Regions from separate parts of the Priestia sp. J2 genome, predicted to be linked through region 1. Evidence: riboswitches for the same ligand, from Rfam matches in the RefSeq annotation. Region 1 holds a riboswitch; each other region holds the start of a gene.

Region 1 (5,133 bases):
ACGTGATCAAAAGCTTGTGCAAATTGAGCAAAAAGGAACGCAGAGATATTATTCATTAGCTTTAAACGAGGCAGTTGAGCTATTAAAAAGCTTGCTTGCTACAGTTGAAGCTGAATGTTTATAGGGAGATGAAAGAGATGAACCACGAGCAATTCTATATCACAGATGAAACGGTCATTGAACATATTGTCTCTACACAAAAGCAGTATTTCTATGCACAAAAGACAAAGAGCATCAGCAGCCGCATTCAAGCGCTGAATAAGCTCAGAGACGCAGTCAAACAAAACGAGCAGAGAATTATGGATGCTTTAAAACAAGACTTGAATAAATCCGAAGTAGAGGCGTACACGTCGGAAATTGGGATTTTACTAGAGGAAATTCGGTTTACGCTTAAGCATTTAGCAAAATGGATGAAGCCTAAAAAAGTAAAAACCGCTTTAACACACGTGGGCTCTAAAGGGAAAATTGTTCCTGAACCGTATGGAGTCGCGTTAATTATTGCTCCGTGGAACTATCCGTTTCAATTAGCGCTGTCTCCTTTAGTAGGAGCGATTGCCGCTGGAAACACGGCGATTATAAAGCCTTCTGAATTAACGCCTAGCGTATCTCGGGTTATACAAGAATTACTAGCTGAGGCTTTTGATCCAGCATTTGTGACCGTGATTGAAGGCGCTGTAGACACGACGAGCCTGCTTTTAAAACAGCCCCTCGATTATATTTTCTTTACGGGAAGTGTAAATGTAGGGAAAATTATTATGCAAGAAGCAGGGAAGCAGCTTATTCCCGTCACGCTGGAGCTAGGAGGAAAAAGTCCGTGCATTGTACATGAAGATGCAAACCTAGATCTTGCAGCGAAGCGAATTATGTTTGGCAAAGGAATGAATGCAGGCCAAACGTGCGTTGCTCCCGATTATTTGCTCGTGCATAAAAAGGTAAAAGCGCAGCTAGTGGAGAAACTTCGCGAAGCGATTTATCAATTTTACGGTAGTAATCCGCTTGAAAGTGAGCGCTACGGCCGTATTGTCAGTGAGCGCCATTTTATTCGGCTAGTTGAGTTTTTAAAAGACGGAAACGCTATAGTTGGAGGCGGGTATAATAAAAGTACGCTCACAATAGAACCTACGGTGTTAAGTGAAGTAAGCTGGACATCAGACGTTATGCAAGAAGAAATTTTTGGGCCTATTCTTCCTATGATTGAATACGAAACGTTAGACGAAGTTATTCATAAAGTTCAAGAAAAAGCTAAGCCGTTAGCTCTTTACTTGTTTACGGAAAGTGCAAATGTACAAAACGTCATAACGGAGCGTCTTTCATTTGGAGGAGGCTGTATAAATGATACGCTTATGCATATCGCTACGCCATATTTACCCTTTGGCGGAGTTGGAGAAAGCGGTACGGGCCAATATCATGGAAAAGACAGCTTTCAGACATTTTCTCATTTTAAAAGCATGCTGTCTCAAACAACCAAGTTTGATTTGTCATTCCGCTATCCTTCAGAGAAACAAAACTTGAAAATGATTAAAAAATTATTGAAATAAAAAGCCTCCTGATAGGAGGCTTTTTCGTTATTTTGAAAGTGAAAGCTGAGAAAGCGGCCATTTTTCTTGTGTATACGCCATTTCCCAAAATAAATACTCCAGCTCACAGCTTTTGATAAAGTGATCTTTCATACGATTACGTTCTTCTTCAGTCGCTTGCTCGGTGAGTTCATCAAGTTTGTTACAAAACCATTGTGTTGTGCCATTCATTTCTTCATTATTATAAAACTGAATCCATTCATAAAAAGGATGAGAAGGAGATGGATTTACTTGTTCTGTAATGCGCTGGCCAATTTCAACGTACGTCCACGGACATGGAAGAAGCACGGCAATGATTTCCGCTAAGCTGCCTGTATGCGCAACGCTTGTCATATGGTTAATGTAGTGGCTGGCCGTTGGTGAAAGAGCCTCAGTGTGGAGGTCTTCATAGCGTACGCCTGCTACTTCACAAAAATTATTATGAGGGTGTACTTCACTATGTAATACCGTAGAAATGCCGGCATTAAAGGCTTCCATTTCGGTACGCGTACGGCATTTTGTTAAAGCAGCGCCGTAAATGCGGACAAATGCTGTTAAGTATTCGTAGTCTTGAGAAACGTAGTGAATAAGCGCTTCTTTTGGCACGTCTCCTTCAGCAATTCCTTTAATAAAAGGGTGGTTAAAAATGGCTTCGTAAATATAGTTTGCTTCTTGTCTTAATTGAGATGAAAATGACATCAAAATCCTCCTTTAATTATGAGGAAGTCACAAACAAGCACATAAAGGAAATAAAAAACACTCCGTTTATAAACGGAGTGGCAAAGGACAGTACAAAACTGAACATTGCCACTTTCCTACGCTGGTATGAGCCAGATCAGGTTCAAAGGGATCAAGAAAACTTGTCTCAGCCGGTCGGCACCCCTAGTGGACTTCCTATTAGTCTATGTTTAACTTACCATATATTCTGAAAAATAGAAAGCGTTACGGAAAATTGTTCCCTAACGGTTTTTATCTCTTAAAGAGGTAGCTTCTTGAAGCTATTTTTAATCATTTTTGTTTAAAAATGCATATTTTTAGGGAAGAAGAGGTATTAATGAAGGGAAGAGCCGTTTTCGTCTCCGAAACATTCCCATATAAATAGAAGAAAGGAGAGAACAAAATGGCAAAATTTCGTTTGTATGCTGTATTAAATACAGTAGGCTTGGCTATTACACTTCTTGTGAATTATTTAGCAAATGCGATTCCAATAGGAGGCAAAACAACGGCAGAGGCTTCTGCGCAAGTTCCTACGTTGTTTACACCAGCCGGTTATGCCTTTGCTATCTGGGGCGTTATTTATTTGTTATTAACCATTTGGGTTATACGCCAATTTTTTGCAAGAGAAGATCAAAAGGAAATATATGCACGTATCGGCATTTGGTTTTTTCTAAACTGTTTGTTAAATAGTGCGTGGATCTTTATTTTCCAAAACGATTACTATAAGTTATCCCTTTTAGTTATGCTCTTTATTTTAGGCACATTAATGATTGTATATTCCATTATTCAGCATTCTCGGATGACGACATGGTTTATGCGTCTGCCGATTTCGCTTTATCTTGGATGGATTTCTGTTGCGACTATTGTTAATGTATTTGTCGTATTTCAAGCAAATGGAATACAGCACTTACTTGGCCTAAATGAGTTAGCATGGACGATTATTATGCTGCTGGTAGGGGCTGCGCTGGGCATTATGTTTACATTAAAAAACCGAGACGCTGTTTATCCGCTTGTTTTTATTTGGGCTTATATTGCCATTGCGGTGAAACAAAGTGGAAATCAGCCAATTGTCATTACTGTTATCATCTCGATTGTTTTATTAGCAATTGCTATTATTGTGGGACTGATTAAACGCTATAGACGTTTTTAAAAAGAAGCTCTAGCTTTTGTAAGCTAGAGCTTTTTATGATGCTCTTTTGATTGTAAAAAAGCAGCTGTAAAAGCAATTAAGCTAATTAAAATACCAAAAGGAACAACAATTGGTACGAATGATAAAATAAATGTCATAAGCGTAACCTCCATGTTGCATCGGTGCATAATGAAAAATTCAACTTTTTAAATTGAAGTTCCGCTATTATAGTATGCTAGGCTTTATGTTTGGAGCCTATATGTTTAGAAATAAACGAAAAAGGCAACATACGTTACATATAGTTTATATAGGAGGAGTTAAAATGGAAACATATTTAGTGGCTTACACAGATAAAGACGATATGGAATATAAACAAGTGACGTGCGAGAGTTATGAAGATGCAGAGCGTACAGTTCTTCGTTTAGAGAGAGAAGGGCATATGCATATTGAAGAAATATCAAATCAAGAAGCCTACCGTGGAGACGAATCATCGTACAGAGAATAATTTTTGAATAGAAACATCAAACTCAAAATGAAGAGGCAGCTGCTTCTTCATTTTTTCTATTCTATATAGATATCGTTTTATAGAAAAAAGTAAAACGGGAATGATTTTCTTCTGCATTTATGGTACAGTACTAATCAGATGAGTTTTGAGTTTAGAAGAGGAGAGAGTAACATTATATGAGTAAAGGAAATCAGTGGTCTTCACGCCTCGGTTTTATTTTAGCATCTGCTGGGGCAGCAATTGGTCTAGGAGCGATATGGAAATTTCCATACGTAACCGGAACCAGTGGCGGTGGAGCATTTTTTGCGTTGTTTATTTTATTTACAATTTTTATTGGATTGCCGCTTCTGTTGGCAGAATTTATCATTGGAAGACATACGGGAAAAGAAGCGATTAGTGCTTATAAAGCAATTGCTCCAAAGTCCGCTTGGGTATGGATTGGCAGGCTGGGAGTACTCAGCTGTGTCGTTTTGCTTTCCTTTTACAGCGTCGTTGGCGGCTGGGTGATTTTATATACGATTATGAGCGTAACCGGTATGCTAAGCGGAAAAGAGTACGGTCCGTTGTTCAATGCCGTCATTAGCCAACCTTATGTGGTATTAGGTGCACAGGCGCTGTTTTTATTAATTACAGTGTTTGTTATTTCAAAAGGCGTACAAAAAGGCATAGAGCGTGCTAATAAATACATGATGCCGCTGTTATTTATCTGTTTTATTATCATTGTGGTTCGCTCTTTAACATTAGACGGAGCTATGGACGGAGTAAAGTTCTTTTTAAAACCGGATTTTTCAGCCATTACAGGGTCATCTGTTCTCTATGCGCTCGGTCAGTCGTTTTTCTCGCTTTGCGTAGGATTATCCTGCATGGTGACATATAGCTCTTATTTAGGGAAAAAAGTAAGCTTGACGCGTTCAGCGGGCACCATTGCTATTTTGAACTTGTTTGTTTCGCTGCTTGCAGGCTTGGCTATTTTTCCAGCTGTTTTTTCATTCGGATTAAAGCCAACCGAAGGACCTGGACTTTTGTTTGTGGTCTTGCCAACAGTATTTGAGAAAATGCCGTTTGGCACCGTCTTTTTAGCACTGTTTTTAATTTTATTTCTATTTGCTACGCTTACGTCTGCTTTTTCACTGCTGGAAATTATCGTAGCTGCTTTAACCAAAGACGATCAGACAAAACGAACTCGCTATGCTTCTTTAGCAGGGATTCTTGTGTTTGTAGTAGGT
Region 2 (5,133 bases), 1.5 Mb from region 1:
AATCTCAATTGCCTTTGGTGCTATCGCTGGTACGTATGCACGTTATTTTCTAAATCTTTCCTTATTATATACGGGGTATCCAATAGGAACAGTAATTGAAAACCTATTAGGTAGCTTCATATTAGGACTATTAACGGGATTTTTTGCGTGGAAACAGCCAAAGGAATGGATCAAGCTTGGACTAGGCGTGGGCTTATGCGGCGGTTTTACCACGTATTCAACGTTTGCAGGAGACTTCGTTTCTCTCACTCAGCATTATTTATGGGGTGGAGCCATTTATTTCATTGTCTCTTTAGTAGGCGGAATCCTTTTTGCTTTAGCAGGCTATCTATGCGGTGAAACGGCAGGAAAAAATTTAGTAAAAGTACATGAGGTGAAGTAAATGAGCATAGTGAGCTTGGCACTTGGGGGGGCAGCTGGAGGCATATGCCGTTATCTTTTGGGATTAAAGGTTACAAAAACAGCTTCAAATCCTCCTTTTCCAGTATCAATGCTGTTTGTTAACTTGCTTGGTGCGTTTGGACTTGGTCTTTTTTACGGTAGTTATTATGGAAAGGTTCCGAGTCATGCTTATAATGATTCAATATTTCTAATGATCGGCATTGGTTTTTTCGGGGCTTTTACCACTTTTTCAACGTTTAGTGTGGAAACCGTGCAGTTAATTCGAGAAAAATCTTATCAGAAAATGTTGGTGTACGTGGGGATTTCAGCATTTGGAACAATTGGTTTATTTACAGTCGGTTTACTGGCAGGAACGTTTTTATTTAAATAAAGAGAACGTTTCTAGTAGGGAAAAACAAAAAGACGGAGAAGTAGAGAATGGATAGAAAAGCAGAAGTTTGGAAATACATTTTGTTGATTGTTGCTGTTGCAGGTCAGATCATCGGTTTTTTATTTTTATTTATAAATGTTGTGGCGGCATTTATTTTTTACGGTTTTTATATTCTAACTTTTATTATGTTACTCCTGCTGTTTATATGGGATCGGAAAAAGGAAAAAGACAAAGAAGAATTTGACGACTATACCGATTACTAACGATATAAAAAGCAGAATGGTGCGGTGCGCCGGGCCTCTTAGTAAAGAAGCTTAAAAGATACATCTATAAAAGGAAGAGAGCCGTAAGAGCATAAAGAGATATTGTATTTACATCTAGTTGTGTTATAATTTTAAGTGCAAAAACAAAATCAATAAATAGCAATCACTAGGGGAGCTTTTTGAAGCTGAGACGAATGCATTTCGGACCCTTTGAACCTGATCTGGTTTGTACCAGCGTAGGGAAGTGGCGATCATGTTTACATAACGATACATGCTAACCACTCTACGTTGTAGGGTGGTTTTTTTGTATGTAATAAAGCCCTCTACACAAGATAAAGTGATTGAAATTTCTCTTTATTCTGAATGGAAAGGTTTCGATCATATGGATATTCCTAAATTTCATGTCATTACAACAGATAAGCAGCCAATTGAAGAGGTTCGGGACATTTTAACGGCTATCGTGCCTTTTGCGGGTGCCATTCATATTAGAGAAAAAAAGAAAACGGCAAAGCAGATTCAATGTTTACTAGAAAGCCTGCCATTTTGTCGCTCTAAAATTATTGTAAATGACCGAGTTGATGTAGCGCATGCTTTAAAAGCAAAAGGGGTGCAGCTTGCCTATCATAGTTTAGACGTTTCGTGCGTTAGAGACGCATTTCCTTCTCTTATTGTCGGAAAATCAGTTCACTCTGTGGAAGAAGCTCTAGAAGCTGAAAAAGATGGAGCTCACTATATTCTATACGGACATATTTATTCAACTCATTCAAAAAAAGAATTAAAAAGCCGAGGGATAGCAGCGTTAAAAGAAGTAGTAGACGCTGTGAAGATACCAGTTATTGCGATTGGTGGAATTACACCTGTAAATGCCAAAGAGGTGCTGCAAACAGGAGCACACGGTATAGCTGTGATGTCTGGTGTCATGCTTGCGCAAGATCCGCTTAAAGCAATCAAACAATATTCTCATATATGGACATCTGGAGGTGGAGAAAATGAAGCAGCATTATGATGTACTGTTAGTCGGAGGAGGCATAATTAGCTCTTCTATCGCTTATCATTTGTCAAAACAAGGAGCGTCAGTAGCCATTCTTGAGCGCAATCAAATTGGTTGTGAAGCTTCAAGTGCAGCTGCTGGTATTTTAGGTGCTCAAGCTGAAATTGATGAAGAAGGTCCTCTTTTAGACCTTGCTATTAAGAGCAGAAGTATGTTTCCTGAACTGGTGAAGGAACTAAAAGAAAAAACGGCAATCGACGTAGAGCTTATTCAAAAAGGCTTATTAAAAGTCGCTGTAACAGAAGAAGATGCACACGTATTAAAGAAAAAAGCCGATCAGCATCATCAATGGGACAAAGATGTAAGATGGATCGACGTAAAAGAAGCGCGGTTGTTAGAACCGGGGCTCTCTCCAGACATATACGGAGCCATTACAATACCTGGAGACGGCCAGCTAGCTCCGGCTAAGTTAACACATGCTCTTGCTCATGGAGCCTTGTATCACGGAGCAGATGTATTTGAATACTGTGACGTTCATTCTCTTATTACGGAAAATGAAACAGTAAAAGGTGTACAGACGTCTAAAGGCTCTTTTTATGGAGGAAAAGTAGTGATCGCAGCAGGCTCATGGGCTAAACGTTTTATTTCTTCTGAACATTTAGGTCAGGTATTTCCTGTAAAAGGAGAGTGTATTGCTCTTCAAAGTCATAAGCCGCTGCTTTCTAAAACGATTTTTTTAGATGAAGGTTTTTATTTAGTGCCAAAGGCTGGTGGAAGAATCGTAATCGGGGCAACTAAGCTGCAGCATGATTTTACTAAGACCGTTTCTGCACAAGGTATTCAATTTCTGCTGGATAAAGCTGCTGTGCTTCTGCCGGCTATTAAAGAAGCCACATTTGAAAAAGCATGGTCAGGTCTTCGTCCACAAACAAATGATGGCTGGCCTTATTTAGGAGAGCATCCTGAAATAGCGAATCTACACATGGCGTTTGGCCACTACCGAAACGGTATTTTATTAAGTGCTGCAACTGGAAAAATTATGGCTGATGCTTTGGTAGGGAAAGAGCCGAATCATTCATTTTTTACATCATTTCAGCTAACGAGAGTAATGGAGGGAGTTCATTGAATCTAATCATTAATGGTAAGACCGTTACTGTTGGAGATGAAATTGAAACGGTCGAGCACTTGTTGCAGGCTCAGAACCTGCATGAACGAGTGGTAATTGTTGAGCTAAACAAGAACATTTTACAAAAAGAAGAACATAGTGCTGCAAGTTTAAAAGATGGAGATACATTAGAAGTCGTTTCATTTGTAGGAGGAGGATGAAGAGTATGTTAAAAATTGGACAATATACATTTAATTCACGTTTATTATTAGGAACAGGGAAATTTCCGGACTTTACGACTCAGCGTCAAGCGGTAGAAGAGTCGGAAACAGAAATTTTAACATTTGCTGTTAGACGAATGGATATTTTTGATCAAAATCAGCCTAATTTACTAGAAGCACTTGATGTGAAGCGTTTCACTCTGTTACCTAACACGGCTGGAGCAAAAACTGCAGAAGAAGCGGTACGTATTGCTAAATTAGCTAAAGCTTCTGGACTTTGTGACATGGTGAAAGTAGAAGTAATTGGATGTGATAAAACGCTGCTTCCTGATCCCGTTGAAACATTAAAAGCTAGTGAAGAGCTGTTAAAGGAGGGCTTTACCGTTTTACCTTACACATCAGATGATGTTTTACTTGCGCGTCGTTTAGAGGAGTTAGGCGTACATGCCATTATGCCAGGAGCTTCGCCTATCGGTTCAGGTCAAGGTATTATTAATCCGTTGAACATGCGTTTTATCATTGAACAATCAACTGTTCCAGTAATTGTAGATGCAGGTATTGGAACGGCTTCAGATGCGGCTCAAGCTATGGAGCTAGGAGCAGATGGTGTGTTATTAAATACAGCTGTTTCAGGAGCAAAAGATCCTGTGAAAATGGCTCGTGCTATGAAGCTAGCGATTGAAGCAGGAAGAGCAGCATTTGAAGCAGGACGTATTGAAAAGAAACAATATGCAACGGCAAGCAGTCCAACAGAAGGGATGAGTATCGGTTGATTAATCGTTATTCCCGCCAAGAACTGTTTCAACCTATTGGAAAAGGCGGACAGCAGCAAATTCAAGAAAAGCATGTTCTGATTGTAGGAGCAGGTGCTCTTGGAACAGGGAACGCCGAGGCCCTTGCGCGAGCGGGGGTAAAGAAAATAACGCTCATTGACCGGGACTATGTAGAGTGGAGCAACCTTCAGCGGCAGCAATTGTATAGTGAAAAAGATGCTGATAAAAGAATCCCAAAAGCAATTGCCGCTAAAAAACGGCTTCACGATATTAATCATGATGTAAAAGTAGAAGCGCACGTAGCAGACGGTACCCCTCAAGTTTTAGAACAGCTTGTTGAGGGGATAGATGTTATGATTGATGCGACCGATAATTTTGACACACGCCTTGTAATGAATGATTTATCACAAAAATATGATATTCCTTGGATTTATGGAGCATGTGTAGGAAGTTATGGAATTAGTTATACTATCATACCAAGTGAAACACCGTGTTTATCCTGTTTGCTTGAGTCTGTACCGCTTGGAGGGTTAACATGTGATACAGTGGGGATTATTAGTCCTGCTGTACAAATGGTAGTCGCTCATCAAGTAACAGAAGTGTTAAAAATATTAGTCGGAGACTGGAATGCGCTCAGAAGGGAACTTGTTTCGTTTGACGTATGGAAAAATGAGTATACGAGCATCAATGTGAACGTGTTTCGCAAATCTGCTTGCCGCTCATGCGGCAGTGAACAAACGTATCCCTTTTTACAATATGAAAATCAAACGAAAACAGCTGTGCTATGCGGAAGAAACACGGTACAAATCCGTCCGGGCAAATCAGCTAAGCAGCCGCTGCAGTCTTTAGGTGAACGATTAAAAGAAAAAGGATATAAAATTGAACAAAATCCGTATCTGCTTTCTTTTTATGTAGATGATTACCGTTTAGTGATGTTTCAAGACGGGCGCGTCTTTGTCCATGGAACAAACGATATAGTAGAAGCAAAGTCACTTTATCATCGGTATA
Region 3 (5,133 bases), 460 kb from region 1:
TAGACGAGAGTTTTTCAAATGTTGCTTTTTCGCCTTCTTGAAGCATCAGAGAATTATTTTTTAAAAATTCAGTTAAATAAGACGAAACGTAGGTAACAATACCATCTTCGTTTAGTCGAATTAATCTTCCGCCTACATGCAGGGTAAACGTTTCAATCACTTTTCCATTTTGACATAAGGCGATGTTAGCAGTGCCTCCACCTACATCAATATTGGCAATCACTTTATTGGTTTCAGCAGAATGTTCGATTGCTCCCGATCCTTTTGCCGCTAACATTCCTTCTAAGTCAGCACCAGCTGTTGCAACAACAAAATTCCCAGCGTGTTCAGCTAGATAGTGAACGATACTCTCTGCATTTTGCTTCCGAGCCGTTTCTCCTGTGATGATCACAGCACCCGCCTCCACTTGATCTAAGGAGATCCCTGCTTTTTTGTACTCTTTTTCTAGTAATAGCGTTAACCTTCGAACATCGATTTCAACCTCGTTTACCATAGGTGTTGTATAGATGGAACTTGCATACGTTACGCGACGATCAATAATTTGACAGCCTGGCAGCGTAAACTGATTTTGTTGATTTGCTATTAACAGTTTGCTTACAATCAGTTTTGTTGTGCTTGTTCCAATATCTAAACCTATGCTCGTGATCCATTTCTGTAGCATACGATCAATCCTTTATCTCGTTTGAATATGTTGACTATCATAAAACAGTTTTTTGAATATTTCACTAACTATGTTATCAAACCTGACACACTTTTGTGTAAACAAAGGTGACAAATAAGAAAAAAGACTAAATCTTGGCAGATTTAGTCTTTTTTCTTATGATGAGTGTGATTTAGTTACAATCATTCTTGATGCCGATGGGATTAACAGTGAAAGGATAATTAGACATGATAGCAACGACCCAATCATCGAAATCCCATTCATGGAGAAAGAATACCATAGAACAGGCATTCCTTTTGGTGCAGCAAATCCCCAAAATATTAAACCTGCAATAAAATGGCAAAAATAACGAGCAAAACTTCCTATAATTAAAGATAAGATAATAAAAAAGAAAGCTTTTGATCTTTGATTATTAGCTAAATATCCTTTAATAGAACTAGAGAAAATCCCGCCAAATCCAATAAAGGTAACAGCGATAATATACTCTATAAAAGCTTGCAACGGGGTTAAAATATACGCATTTCCTAAAGCTAGTTGTAATATTCCCCATAGAAATCCAGATAAAGCTCCTCCTTTAACTCCCCATCGAAAACACATAATAAAGATAGGAACCATAGAGAACGAAATGCTTACACCTATTGCAATTTTTATAGAAGGTAAAAGATCAATCAAAAAAGCCAATGCTGCAAAAATAGCTATTTCAATTTTAGCCTGTAAAGGTAATGCTTTATTCACGTTTCTCACTCCTGTTTTTGAATCATTCATATCAAACGGTTTACACAGGAGTAAGCAAATATATGCTACTATTCCCACATTCCTACGCTAGCGTTAACTAACAGGTTCGAAGGGTCTGAACATTTCGTTCACTCTCAGCACGGCGGCTCCCCCTGTGGTACGTTTGGATATTTATGTAGTATAAAGACAATGTTTATTATACCATACGTAACAAAATAGATTCGAGAGATTTCAAAGATGTTTCTATTTTCTGAATCTATTTTTTATAATGACAATCGTTTTAGTATTTGTTATACTTCTTTTATGTCAATTGAATATAAAAAACCCTCATCCTAATCGATGAGGTAGAGGTCGCAGTTTTTAATAGTAAAGTAACGGAAATGCAGAGAACATTGAGGATGTTGCTTGAAAGGAAAAATTGCCGAAGTTTAAATCACTTCTCGGTTGATTTAAGCTGGGGCTGTCTCCGAACAGGAACAGAACTGTCACATCATGCGAGTGATGTGAAGAGCTATCTTCACGGAAGGTTGACGCGGTTTTCAGATTTAAAAGCGCGCACATATACTGCGGGCTTTTTTTATGTTATCCCGTCTCTTTCCGTACATTCGAAAGGAGTATTTATCTATGCAAGAGCAGCAAGAATTAAAACGTGGGTTGAAATCTCGCCACTTAACGATGATTTCATTAGGAGGAGCCATCGGAACCGGCTTATTCCTAGCAAGTGGTGGAGCAATTCACACAGCAGGACCTGGGGGAGCGCTTTTAGCTTACGCTATTATTGGCGTAATGGTTTACTTTTTGATGACCAGTCTAGCAGAGCTCGCAGCTTATATGCCTGAAGCTGGTTCATTTAGTACGTATGCGTCTCGTTTTGTAGATCCATCCTTTGGTTTCGCTCTCGGCTGGAACTACTGGTATAACTGGGCTATTACGATTGCAGCTGAATTATCTGCTGGAGCCCTTATTATGAAATTTTGGTTCCCGAACTCTTCTTCTATTTTATGGAGTGCCCTGTTTTTATTAATTATGTTTGGGCTTAACTACCTTTCTGTAAAAGGATTTGGTGAATCTGAATTTTGGTTTTCGTTAATTAAAGTAGTAACGGTTATTATCTTTTTAGTTATTGGTATTATGATGATTTTTGGTATCTTTAACAATGAAGCACCAGGTTTTAAAAACTTCACGCTTGGTGATGGACCGATTCACGGTGGATTCTTCACTGTACTAGGTATCTTTATGGCAGCTGGTTTTTCATTCCAAGGAACAGAGTTGCTTGGAGTCGCAGCTGGAGAAAGTGAAGATCCGGAAAAAACGGTTCCTCGCGCAGTTAAACAAGTCTTCTGGCGCATCTTGTTATTTTATATTTTAGCTATTTTTGTTATTGGAATGCTTATTCCATACACAGCGAATTCATTAGCAAGTGATGACGTGCGAGTAAGTCCGTTTACTTTAATATTCGAACGAGCAGGTCTGGCGTTTGCAGCATCAGCGATTAATGCCGTTATTTTAACAGCTGTTTTATCTGCTGGTAACTCAGGAATGTATGCTTCTACGCGTATGCTGTGGAACTTAGCGAAAGATGGAAAAGCACCAAGGTTCTTAGCAAAAGTGAATAAACGAGGCGTTCCAGTTAATGCCTTAATCGCAACGGCACTTGTCGGTACACTTGCATTTGGTGCTTCATTTTTTGGAGACGGTGCGGTATATACGTGGTTACTTAACGCTTCTGGTATGTCTGGTTTTATTGCTTGGTTAGGAATTGCGATCAGCCACTATCGTTTTAGAAGAGCATTTGTTGCTCAAGGTCATGATTTGAGTGAACTTCCATATCATGCAAAACTTTTCCCATTTGGCCCTATCTTTGCCTTTATTTTATGTGCCGTTGTTATTTTAGGCCAAAACTATTCGGCGTTTATGGGTGACTCGATTGACTGGTACGGTGTACTTGTTTCTTATATCGGACTTCCTTTATTCTTAATTGTTTGGTTAGGATACAAATGGACGAAAAAGTCGAAGCTTATCCCGTTAAAAGAATGTCAAGTAACAGTGAAAAAATACGAATAAAAAAAGCTCTCTATTCTTTTGAATAGAGAGCTTTTTTTATATGAGCTGATCGGCAAAATGAAGAGATATATAAGCGGATTGGTTTTTCATAACAAGCATATAACCTTTGAGGGGACGGTTATAGTAATCAGCAGCTTCGATATAATAAATACGCTGAATTAACCTGCTTAAATGAGTTGCAAAAGATGGAAGTTGGTGATTAGGAATGGTTTGGATGTAGTCTATGATTTCTTGTTTAGTTTGAAGGCCTGAACGGGTACATTCTAACAGATGAAAAAGCGGATCTGCTGCTATAGTAGATAGTTCAGAATTGTGTTTGATTCTATTCAGCTGGATATGCAGTTCATTTTGGGACCATTTTTTCGGCACAGCTCTTAGATGTTGATATTGAAAATGTGTACTCATGATAGCTAACACCTTTCGTATTAAAATAATAAAACAACTTATTATTTTAATAACCTTTACACATGAAACTAAAACGTTACAATGTGTAAAGGTGTCATACATCTTATAAAATAAGCTGATAAAAAAGTACATCTTGCCACTGATCAAATTTCCAGCCCACTTCTTTAAACTCTCCGCAAAATGTAAAATTAAATTGCTCATGCATTTTGATACTGATATCATTCCCTTTTGTAATTCCTGAAATGACAACGTGATGGTCGAGCTCTTTAGCTAATTCCAAAATGCGCTTCATAAGCTGTTTCCCAATACCATGCCCTTGTTGATTTTTATCAATATAAATCGATAGCTCTACTGTTTGAATGTACGCTTCTTTATCTCGATACGAGGAAAGCGAAGCATAGCCCGCTACTACTCCATCTTTTTCCGCGACAATAAGTGGAAAAAGTTCATTGCTAATATGATTATTAAACCAGCCCCTTCTTTGTTCTACTGTTACAGGCGTTAAGTCAAAAGTAGCAGCACTTGTTTGAACGGATTGATTATAAATTTCAACAAGCATAGGTAAATCTTCTTCTTTAGCATAACGAATGATCATATGTACAAACTCCTTATAGTATAGAATTATCTTTATTTTACTTCTTTTAAGAAACATAATCTACATAAAAAACCGATGTGCGCATGCACATCGGTTATTGGTTTTGGGCATATTGAAAGGTTTGAAGGACTTGAAGAGTCTCTTTTGTAGAAACGACCGTTGCAAACTCTCCGTGCAAGGAAGACAGTGCGAATGTATGTACATCTTCTGCAAGAAGTCTGGTTTTTCCATCGTAGGACATACAATCAAAACAGGCCGTTGCATCGTTCACAACATACGTCCTATACCCTAGATTTCCAGCCATGCGCGCAGTCGTAGAGACGCAGTGATTAGTAGTTAGTCCTATTAAGATAAGCGTATCATAGCCATTTGCTTTTAAATAGCTATCTAGCTCTGTTCCAATGAAACAGCTGTTCACGTGCTTGCGAATTAAGTATTCGTCTTCTTGTGGACCAAATCCTTCTTTGAACTGAAACCCCTTTGAACTTGGATGTAAAGGAGAGTCTGGATTTTCTGATGCATGCTGCACGTGAATGACAGGATAGTCTTGGCGCCTCCATGCTTGCAGTAGCGTCAGCATATTCTTTTCTGCATCTAAATTGTTTCTTTCTCCCCACTGGGGTGAATAAAACCCTTCTTGTACATCGATAAGTAGCAACACTGGCCGGGAACG

What was found. Region 1 has a riboswitch for thiamine pyrophosphate ahead of tenA (thiaminase II). Riboswitches for the same ligand answer to the same signal wherever they lie in the genome.
Region 2: linked by a shared signal. The riboswitch ahead of LJY09_RS02800 (thiamine phosphate synthase) and the one ahead of tenA (thiaminase II) in region 1 are both predicted to bind thiamine pyrophosphate.
Region 3: linked by a shared signal. The riboswitch ahead of thiT (energy-coupled thiamine transporter ThiT) and the one ahead of tenA (thiaminase II) in region 1 are both predicted to bind thiamine pyrophosphate.

The regions. Positions count from the first base shown of each region.
Region 1 covers NZ_CP086208.1:2,054,908-2,060,040, forward strand. The annotation lists gene LJY09_RS10325 (ArsR/SmtB family transcription factor) at 1-124, shown strand, start outside; gene LJY09_RS10330 (aldehyde dehydrogenase) at 138-1,538, shown strand; gene tenA (thiaminase II) at 1,566-2,255, opposite strand; TPP riboswitch at 2,352-2,450, opposite strand; gene LJY09_RS10340 (TspO/MBR family protein) at 2,677-3,423, shown strand; gene LJY09_RS10345 (hypothetical protein) at 3,725-3,907, shown strand; gene LJY09_RS10350 (sodium-dependent transporter) at 4,084-5,133, shown strand, end outside.
Region 2 covers NZ_CP086208.1:525,864-530,996, forward strand. The annotation lists gene LJY09_RS02785 (fluoride efflux transporter FluC) at 1-382, shown strand, start outside; gene crcB (fluoride efflux transporter CrcB) at 383-772, shown strand; gene LJY09_RS02795 (hypothetical protein) at 820-1,035, shown strand; TPP riboswitch at 1,194-1,295, shown strand; gene LJY09_RS02800 (thiamine phosphate synthase) at 1,418-2,041, shown strand; gene thiO (glycine oxidase ThiO) at 2,025-3,152, shown strand; gene thiS (sulfur carrier protein ThiS) at 3,149-3,352, shown strand; gene LJY09_RS02815 (thiazole synthase) at 3,358-4,125, shown strand; gene LJY09_RS02820 (thiazole biosynthesis adenylyltransferase ThiF) at 4,122-5,133, shown strand, end outside.
Region 3 covers NZ_CP086208.1:2,515,283-2,520,415, forward strand. The annotation lists gene LJY09_RS12625 (ethanolamine ammonia-lyase reactivating factor EutA) at 1-661, opposite strand, end outside; gene thiT (energy-coupled thiamine transporter ThiT) at 818-1,426, opposite strand; TPP riboswitch at 1,459-1,559, opposite strand; lysine riboswitch at 1,734-1,918, shown strand; gene LJY09_RS12635 (amino acid permease) at 2,021-3,460, shown strand; gene LJY09_RS12640 (hypothetical protein) at 3,497-3,865, opposite strand; gene LJY09_RS12645 (GNAT family N-acetyltransferase) at 3,969-4,460, opposite strand; gene LJY09_RS12650 (cysteine hydrolase family protein) at 4,555-5,133, opposite strand, start outside.